Regions from separate parts of the Telluria sp. ZB4P34 genome, predicted to be linked through region 2. Evidence: predicted binding sites of a transcription regulator. Region 2 holds the regulator's gene; each other region holds the start of a gene.
What was found. Region 2 encodes LexA, which represses DNA repair genes until DNA is damaged. Its sites were predicted from a motif close to ACTGTATNNNNATACAGT; they were not measured.
Positions count from the first base shown of each region.

Region 1 (3,273 bases), 110 kb from region 2:
TTGCCCATTGCTGCGCCAGGCGCGATTCCGGGTCCAGCCCCGCCTCGGCCAGGCGCCCCAGCAGATCGGCGCGGCTGTCGAACCAGTGGTGGGTCTTGGCCACCTTCTCGACGATGGCCAGGTCGATGCCGAGCGCCCGTCCGCTGTCGCGCAGCGCGCTCTTTGGACGGTAGCTGATCACCACCGCCGCCAGCGCCGCGCGCTCGCGCCCGTATTTTTGATAGATGTACTGGATGACTTCTTCGCGGCGCTGGTGCTCGAAGTCGACGTCGATGTCGGGCGGTTCGTTGCGCTCCTTCGAGATGAAGCGCTCGAACAGCAGGCTGGCGCGCGCCGGGTCGACTTCGGTGATGCCGAGGCAGTAGCACACGGCCGAGTTGGCGGCCGAACCGCGTCCCTGGCACAGGATGTGCTGCGAGCGTGCGAAGCGCACGATGTCGTACACGGTGAGGAAGTAGTGCTCGTACTTCATCTCGGCGATCAGCTGCAGTTCGTGCTCGACCTGGGCCTGCACCTTGGCGGGGATGCCGTCGCGGAAGCGCCGGTGCGCGCCGATATAGGTCTCCTGGCGCAGGAAGCTGCGGGCATCGTGGCCGGGCGGGACCACTTCGTCCGGGTATTCGTAGCGCAGCTCGTCGAGCGAGAAGGTACACAGGCGCGCGATGCGCACCGTCTCGGCCAGCGCCTCGCGCCCGTAGATGTTCGACAGGCGCAGGCGCGAACGCAGGTGCTGCTCGGCGTTCTGGGCCAGGCCGTAGCCGCAATCGGCCACTGGCTTCTTCAGGCGGGTGGCGGTGAGCGTGTCCTGCAGGGGCTTGCGCGAGCGCACATGCATCACCACGTGACCGAGCGCCGTGATCGGCAGGCCGTGCTGCCAGCCCACCTCTTCCACCGTCTCGCGGTGCGCCTCGTCGAAAGCACGGTGCAGCAGCACCAGGCCGAGCCAGGCGCGGCCCGGGAAGGCGGTGGCCATCCACGCGGCCTGGGCGTGCAGGCGGTCGACGTCGAGCGCTTCGTGCGAAGGATAATGCGGCAGCAGGATCGCCAGGCAGTCGGGCATGTGCTTCAGGTGCGCGTAGGCGGGCGCGGGCCGGGCCAGGTCGTCCGGCGTGAGGAAGTAGGTCCCCTTCCCGCTACGGGTGCGGCCCAGGGTGATCAGCTCCGCCAGGTTGCCGTAGCCGTTGCGGTTCTTGGCCAGCAGCACCAGGGAGAGCGCGGGGCTGCCGTCCGCGTTCTTCAGGTGAAAGTGGGCGCCGATCACCAGCGGCAACCCGGCCTTCTTCGCCTCGGCATGGGCGCGCACCACGCCGGCCAGGGAGCATTCGTCGGTCAAGGCCAGCGCGAAATAATCGAGCTGCACCGCCCGCGCCACCAGTTCCTCCGCATGCGAGGCGCCTTCGAGGAAGGAGAAGTTCGACAGGCAGAACAGCTCCGCATATGGAGGCAGTACCTGGGGTGGCGTGGAGAGCGGATCGGTCATCGGCAGAGGGTGAACAAACGCGAGGCAAAGGGGATACAATGCTAGTCAAACCAGCAATACTGTATAAAAACACAGTATAACCGAGACGATCCGTTCAGCAAGGAAATACGATGCAGATTCGTGCCCTGAAGTGTTTCGGCGAGCACGCCGGCGGCGGCAACCCGGCCCTCGTCATCGAGGGCGACCGCTCGAACGAGGAAGCACGCCGCGCCCTGGCGCGGGCGCGCAACACGACCTGCGTCTTCCTCGATGGCGACGTGGTCGACTTCTACTATCCGCCCATGCGCAGCCCGCTGTGCCTGCACGCGACCCTGGCGGTGGCGCATGTGCTCTTCGCGCGCCATCCCGACGCCCCGCAGCTGGGGGTGACGACGGCGATGCGCGGCCAGCGCCTGGAACTGCTGCGCGGCGGCGACGGCTGTTACATTCGCCTGCAGGCGCAACAGGTCGCGCAGCCCCTACTTGCGCCCGGCCTCCCGGCGCGCCTGCTGGCGGCCCCCGGCCTGGCGCTGGCCTCGCCGCCGCAGGTGGCCTCGGTCGGCAGCCCGAAGCTGCTGGTCGAAGTGCCGGACGCCGCCACCCTGCATGGCCTGCGGCCGGACCTGGAGGCGATCACCGCATGGGGCAAGACGCTTGGGGTGAACGGTATCTACGCCTGGTGCCGCCTGGCCGATGGCCGATTCGAAGGACGCAACTTCAACCACCTCGATCCGGCGCTCGAAGACAGCGCCACCGGCGTGGCGGCGGGCGCGCTCACGGCGCTGCTCGGACACGGCGTCACGCTGCTGCAGGGACGCGCCACGGGCCAGTCCTGCCTGATCCGTACACAGGTGGAGCAAGGCGCCATCCTGGTCGGCGGCCGCGCCGAGCCGGACGCCGTGGTGACCAGCATCGCCGGCGACGCTGCCGGGTCCTAGGGCCTGTACGTACAGGCAAAGATGCTGTCCGTCCAGCAAAAGCTGCGCTACACTTCCGCGCATACCCACTAGAGCTCAGGCAGAGCCCACACCACACCACACCGCGGACATGAAACCACCCTTCCTTGCCTACACCCTCCCCCTGATCATGCTCGGCGCCAGTGCCACCGCACGCGCCGACGTCGATTACCAGCTGCGCATTACCAATGCGGCACAGCACCTGGCCGAAGTGCGCGCCACCTTCCCGGCGACCACCGGCAGCACGCTGGACGTGCAGATGCCGAACTGGCGCACCGGCCGCTACAACATGCTCAACCTGGCCAACGGCTTGCGCCTGTTCAAGGCCTTCGATGCCAAGGGCCAGCCGCTGGCGGTCGCCAAGACCGACAAGGGCACCTGGCAGGTCCGTACCAAGCCGGGCGACGCGGTGACCGTGCAGTACGAGCTGTACGCCAACCTGCTGGGCGAGCGCACCCGCCACATCGACGAGACCCACGCCTACCTGGACGCCAGCGGCGTGTTCGTCTACGCGGCGCCCTTCCGCAAGGAACCGGTCAAGGTCAAGCTGGACGTGCCGCAGGGCTGGAAGTCGCGCTCGGGCATGGACGCGGGCAACTGCGACCATTGCTTCGTTGCGCCCAACTACGACGTGCTGGTCGACGCGCCGATCGAGACCGGCATCCACGAGTTCTACAGCGACAAGGTCGATGGCCGCAACATCGAACTGGCGATCTGGGGCCGCGGCAACCACGACGGCAAGCAGATGATGACGGACCTGAAGAAGATCGTCGCCGAGACCGCGAAGATGTACGATAACAAGTATCCCTTCCAGCGCTACCTGTTCATCGTCCACGCCACCGACGGCGTCGGCGGCGC
Region 1 covers NZ_JCASIF010000001.1:912,257-915,529, forward strand. The annotation lists gene AC56KL_RS04070 (error-prone DNA polymerase) at 1-1,480, opposite strand, end outside; gene AC56KL_RS04075 (PhzF family phenazine biosynthesis protein) at 1,591-2,397, shown strand; gene AC56KL_RS04080 (M61 family metallopeptidase) at 2,507-3,273, shown strand, end outside.
Region 1: a site for LexA is predicted at 1,539-1,556, ahead of AC56KL_RS04070 (error-prone DNA polymerase). Genes of this name have one in related genera too.

Region 2 (3,273 bases):
ACGCGCGGGCGGCGTTCACGCCGCGGGTGTACCGGCCTCCGGGGTGTAGCCGCCCGCCCTACGAGAAGCGTGCCACGCTTTTTGTTTCAGCGGTTGAGCCGGGCCCCGGATTGCCGCTATCATGGGATTTCTTTTTCACCTCCTCGATCCGCCCATGAAGACCAAGCTGTTCCTTGCATCCCTGCTGCTGTGCGGCGCCGCCTATGCCGGCGAGCTGGAAGATGCCAACGCCCTGTTCCAGAAAAAGGACTACCCGGCGGCGCTGAAGATCTATACCAAGCTGGCCAATGCCGGTAATCCCGAGGCGCAACAGGCGCTGGGCCAGATGTACTGGTACGGCGAAGCAGGGCAGGTCGACGAAGCCAAGGCCGAGGCGCTGTTCAGGAAGGCGGCTGCGAAGGGCAACAAGGTAGCCGCCGCTTCGCTGGAACTGATGGACCAGCGCCTCAAGCGCAGGAAAGAGATCGACTACTGGATCAGCGGCTACGACGGCGAAGACCTGAAGTCGGGCGAATTCCGTTGCGTGGCGCCGCGGATCCCCGCGATGTCGAAGGTCAACGCGGACATCGACCGCATCGGTGCGGCGGTGGGCGTGTGGCAGCAGTGCTACAACAAGTTCGTCACCAACCTGAACGAGGCAATGCCCCTGACCAAGCGCATCCCTGCCGACATCCAGAAGCTGATGAACAAGGAAGAGGTCGAGAAGTCAACGGCCTACCTCGCGCAACTGCAGGAAAACCTGAGCGAGGAAGCGAAGGTGAGCTCGAAGCTGGTGCTGGCCGACTTCGCGGCGTGGCGCTCGGCGACCGAGGCCTACGTGGAAGAGCACAACAAGATGGTAAAGTCCGCCAAGAAAGACTCCTACTGGGCGGACAAGAAGATCCAATAAGCCGCCTGGCGGCGCGGCGCGGGTAAGCCCGCACCGGCCGCAGTCCAGCCTGAGTGCGAGCCTTAGTGCCAGCTGCGCATCAGGCCGACGGCCAGGCCTTCCAGTGCGAACTCGTCTTCCGGGCTCACCTGGATCACCTTGAAATCGGGATTTTCCGGCAGCAGCTCGACCAGGTTGCCGGTCTTGCGGTAGCGCTTGACCGTCACTTCCTCGCCCAGCCGTGCCACCACGATCTGGCCGTTCTTGGCGCTGTCGATCTTCTTCACCGCCAGGAAGTCGCCGTCGCAAATGCCGGCGTCGCGCATCGACCAGCCCTTGACCTTCAGCAGGAAGTCCGGCCGCGCCGAGAACATGGCCGCATCGACGGAATAGGTGGCTTCCACGTGTTCCTGGGCCAGGATCGGTGAACCGGCGGCGACGCGGCCGACCAGCGGCAGCGACATCATCAGGTTCGGCGGCGGCATCGGGACCTGTTCGACCGAGGCGCCGACGAGGCGGATGCCGCGCGAGGTGCCGGGCGAGATCTCGATCGCGCCCTTGCGCGCCAGCGCCTGCAGGTGCTCCTCGGCCGCATTGGCCGACTTGAAGCCCAGCTCGGCCGCGATTTCGGCGCGGGTCGGCGGGAAACCGGTGTTCTCGATCGCTTCCTTGATCAGGTTAAGGATCTGTTCTTGCCTTGGGGTGAGCTTGAGCATGGATGTTTTACGGCAAATGGTTGTAAGAGCAGACTGTATTTTTGTACAGTATTCTGATATACGCAAGGGCAAACACGGGAAAAGTGTGAAAAATTTGTGCAATGCGGTTCCGATGGACGTAACTGTGGCGGGATGCACGCATCATTCCTTGCTTCATGCCGGCTCATCTGGCTTCGCAAACACGCTCCACCTTCCCAACTGCACATTTTTCCGGCTATAATGTTCGGCTTACCCCTTCCCACACTCGTCTTGACGCCGAGGTGGGCATTTGTTTAAACGTCCTTAAGGAGTGTTGCATGCGTCATTATGAAATCGTTTTTATCGTCCACCCGGACCAGAGCGAGCAAGTCCCGGCGATGATTGAGCGTTACAAGGCCACGGTGAGCAGCCGCGGCGGTAACATCCATCGCGTGGAAGACTGGGGCCGTCGCCAGATGGCTTACCAGATCCAGAAGCTGCCGAAAGCCCACTACATCTGCATGAACATCGAGTGCGACAACGAGACCCTGGTCGAGCTGGAAACCGCATTCAAGTTCAACGATGCCGTCCTGCGTCACCTGACCGTCAAGATGAAGAAGGCCGAAACCGCACCGTCGCCGATGATGAAGTCGGTCCAGCGCGAAGACGCAGCCAAGAGCCACCGCGCAGAAGCAGCAGCCCCTGCCCCGGCCGCCGCCGCTGCCTAAGGTTTTCCTGAGGAATTCAGCAAGAAGCGACACAGCGCAGTGAACCGGTTCCAGCTCATCGCGACCATCGCGGAGCGAGACGTACTGCGTTTTACCCCGGCCGGCGTTCCCATCGTGGGCGCAATGCTGCAGCACAGTTCGCAGCAGCAGGAAGCAGGGGTGGCAAGGCTGGTCGAGTTTGAGCTTCCCGCGCTGGCCGCGGGCGAGATTTCAGGCAAGGTCGCCAGCGCCGAACTCGGCGCCGCTTACCGCTTCGAAGGATTCCTTGCAAGGAAAGGCCGCAACAGCAAAGCCTTGGTGTTTCACATCGTTGATTTCAGTGCCGCATAGTCGCCCAGCGACACGGCCAATTTAGATTACAGATACAGGAGCCTCAAAAATGGCATTCGGTAAAAAGTTCGACAAAAACAAAGCTAAAGAAAAACTCAAGCGCAAGCAGCAGAATCCGCTGTTCAAGCGCAAGAAGTTCTGCCGCTTCACCGCTGCAAACGTGGAACAGGTCGATTACAAAGACGTCGACACCCTGAAGGACTTCGTCCAGGAAAACGGCAAGATCATGCCGGCACGTCTGACCGGTACCAAGGCGCACTACCAGCGCCAGGTCGACACCGCCATCAAGCGCGCACGCTACCTCGCGCTGCTGCCGTACACCGACCTGCACCACGGTTAATCCGCGGCGAACAGATCAGAACTTCTGGAGAAAAAAATGCAAATTATCCTTTTGGAAAAAGTTGTTAACGTCGGCAACCTGGGCGACGTGGTCAAGGTCAAGGACGGTTACGCACGTAACTTCCTGATCCCGCAAAAGATGGCGCGCCGCGCCACCCAGGCTGCCGTGGCCGAGTTCGAAGTCAAGCGCGCCGAACTGGAAAAAGCAGCAGCTGCAAAGCTGTCGGCTGCCCAGGCGCAAGGCGAGAAGCTGAGCGGCATGACCGTCACCATCGCCCAGAAGGCGGGCGTGGACGGCCGTCTGTTCGGTTCGGTCACCAACTTCGACATCGCC
Region 2 covers NZ_JCASIF010000001.1:804,306-807,578, reverse strand. The annotation lists gene AC56KL_RS03610 (tetratricopeptide repeat protein) at 122-889, shown strand; gene lexA (transcriptional repressor LexA) at 952-1,584, opposite strand; gene rpsF (30S ribosomal protein S6) at 1,881-2,270, shown strand; gene priB (primosomal replication protein N) at 2,310-2,600, shown strand; gene rpsR (30S ribosomal protein S18) at 2,650-2,940, shown strand; gene rplI (50S ribosomal protein L9) at 2,977-3,273, shown strand, end outside.

Region 3 (3,273 bases), on a different contig from region 2:
TCGACGGGCTGGCGGCATCCACCACCAGCCAGCCGTTGACCGGGTCGATCCAGACCCACACGTTGCTGCGGATCGAGAAGGCGCGCGGCAGCAGTTCGTCGGCCACGCGTTCCTTCAGTTCCTTCATCGCCTTCTTACCCGGCGCGAAACCCTGCTGCTCTTCCAGTTCGGCGGCCTTGGCCTTGGCGACCTGGTTGATGACCGAGCTCGGCAGCAGCTTCTTCTCGGTGCCCAGCATCATCAGCATCTGCTTGTTGACGACATGGACCAGCTTGCCGTTGCCGCGTGGCGAATCCCAGCCCTGGCGCAGCAGTTCATTGCTGCTCGCGGGCGTGAAAGCCTGCGACTGCAGTGCTTCTTCCATCTGTTCCGGGTTGAATGCCCAGGGAGCGGGCAGGCGATAAATCTGGAGATTCTTGAACCACATACGCTGTTATCCGATTGTTTCTAAAAATTCTGGGGAACGACATTCTACGCTGCCGCGCGGAAATTTCGTCCCGCAGGTGGGGGAAAAAATTAATCTATTGCCGGGTCACCAACAAGCTCGACGATGGCGGCGGGTAGCGCATCCTCAAACAGGCGCAGTTGCTCCGCCGTTTCAGTGTCGCTCAGGCGCACGCCCACACCCAGCAGCCGCACCGGACGGCCATGGCGTGCCCAGCCGGTCTCCATCAGCCGCGCATAGGTCGGGATATGTGGCGCATAGCCAACACACTCGACCGTGGTCTGCTGGAAGTCCGAGAACTTGATCTTCACGAAGAGCTTGTTGATGAACTTGTCGGCGCCGTTGCGCTTGATGCGGCCGAGCAGGTGTTCGTAGAGGTCGGGCAGCAGGCGCAGGCAGGCATCCAGGTCGGGCACGTCCGGCGTGTAGGTCTCTTCCGTGCTGATCGACTTGCGCTCGCGCGAGGTGTTCACTTCGCGCTCGTCGATGCCGCGGCACAGCTTGTGCAGCCGGTAGCCGAAGCTGCCGAAATGCTCGGTCAGACGCTCGATGCTCCAGCTACGCATGTCGGCGCAGGTCTGCAGGCCGAGCCGGTTCATCTTCTCGGCTGTCACCTTGCCCACGCCGTACAGCTTTTTCACCGGCAGCGCGGCAACGAAGGCGTCCACCTCGTCCGGGCGCACCAGGAACAGGCCGTCCGGCTTGTTCCAGTCGCTGGCGATCTTGGCCACAAACTTGTTCGGCGCCACCCCGGCCGAGGCGGTGATGCCGACGGTCTCGACAATGCGCTGCCGGATTTCCTGCGCGATCAGGGTGGCGCTGCCCTTGCAGTGGGGCGAATCGCTGACGTCGAGGTAGGCCTCGTCGAGCGAGAGCGGCTCCACCAGTTCGGTGTAGTCGGCATAGATATCCATGATCTGGCGCGAGGCGATGCGGTACTTTTCCATCGCCGGCGGAATCACCAGCAGCTGCGGGCACAGTTTCATGGCCTGGGCCGTGGCCATGGCCGAATGGATGCCGTAGCGGCGCGCCTCGTAGTTGCAGGTGGCGACCACGCCGCGCTGGTCGGGACGTCCGCCGACCGCGAGCGGACGCCCGCGCAGCGACGGGTCGTCGCGCATCTCGACCGATGCGTAGAAGCAGTCGCAATCGCAGTGGATGATTTTACGGAGCGGAGCGTTCACGTGACGGCGGAGCCGACTACTGTAATTGCATACAGTATCCGTGGAAAGTGGAAATACTGCAAGCCGTAGGGTGGTCGGCTCTGCCGACCGCGCGTTCAACGCACTGTTGCGTTGTGGCAGCACATAATCTGTTTGAACGCGCGGCCGGCGAAGCCGACCACCCTACAAAACCAATTTGCCGGCGTCGCCACTAAAAAAGAACGCGCGGCATGCCGCGCGTTCCCGGATGAAGACGGCGCAGGGGAGCCGCGCCGCTTCGTCCTGAACTTACCAGTTGGTCTTCAGCGTGTACTTGCCGCTGGTCGAGCCGGTGCCGCCGCTGTAGTACACGACGCGCACGTAGCGGATCGACGCAGTGGTGCCGGTATTGGCCGAGCTCACGCTGTCGGCGGCGCCGGCGCCGTTTTCGCTACGGCCCAGCAGGCTACCCGCGCTGTTGTAGACGTACAGGTCGTAGTCCGAAGTCGAGTTCGGGGTCAAGGTCGCGCTCAGGGTCTTGCCTGCCGGCAGATCGACACGGAAGTAATCCGTATCGGTCGAGCTGCCCATGACGCCGTTCACGGTGGTGCCGGCGGTCGAGACCAGGTCGGCCGTGCCCGTGGTGTTGTTCGACTCGCTTTCGTTGATGGTCGGAGCGGTCGGCGTGGTGGCGCCGCCGATCGCCGCATTCACCGCCGCGGTCGCGTCCACGATGCCGGTGCCGCAGCCCGAGCAGGTCGCCGGGAAGGTGCGCGCGGTCGACTTCAGCATGCTCTCTACCTGGTCCGGGGTCAGGGTCGACTTGGCCGCGAACATCAGCGCGGCCACGCCGGCCACGTGCGGGGTCGCCATCGAGGTGCCCTGATAGCCGGCGTAGTTGTCCGAACCCGGCGACGACGTGCCCGAGTTCAGGGTCGAGATCACGCTGAAGCTGCCGTCGCCGCCGGGCGCCGCCACGTCCACCAGAGTGCCGTAGTTCGAGTACGACGCACGGCCGCCGGTCTTGCCGGTGGCCGCCACGGCGATGACGCCGGAGCAGTTCGCCGGGCTGGCATTGCTGACATTCATGTTGTCGTTGCCGGCTGCCACCACCACGACGGAACCGCGCGAACGGGCGCCGTTGATCGCGGTCTGGGTGGTGGCGTCGCAGGCGCCGGTGCCGCCCAGCGACAGGTTCAGCACCTTGGCGCGGTTGGCATTGGCCGGCACGCCGGTCACGGCGCCGCCCGAGGACCAGGTGATCGCGTCGGCGATGTCGGAGGTGTAGCCGCCGCACTTGCCGAGCACGCGCACTGGAACCATCTTGGCGTTGTACGCCACGCCGGACACGCCCAGGCTATTGTTGGTCTTGGCGGCAACGGTACCGGCCACGTGGGTGCCGTGCCAGCTCGAGCCCGAGGCCGGCGAGCCGGCGCCGCATTCGCCCGCGGCCACCCAGTCGCCCGGGTCGCTCGGATCGCTGTCGCGGCCGTTGCCGTCGTTGCCGATGGTGGCGCTGCTGATGAAGTCATAGCCCGGCAGGTGCTGGCCGCTGAGGTCCGCGTGCGGACGGTAGCCGGTGTCGATCACGGCCACGACCACCCCCAGGCCGGTCGACTTGTCCCAGGCGGTCGGCAAGCGCAGGCCGCCGGTGGCGTCAGTGTAGTGCCACTGCTGGGCATAATA
Region 3 covers NZ_JCASIF010000025.1:650-3,922, forward strand. The annotation lists gene AC56KL_RS22405 (recombination-associated protein RdgC) at 1-427, opposite strand, end outside; gene dinB (DNA polymerase IV) at 517-1,629, opposite strand; gene AC56KL_RS22415 (S8 family peptidase) at 1,897-3,273, opposite strand, start outside.
Region 3: a site for LexA is predicted at 1,648-1,665, ahead of dinB (DNA polymerase IV). Genes of this name have one in related genera too.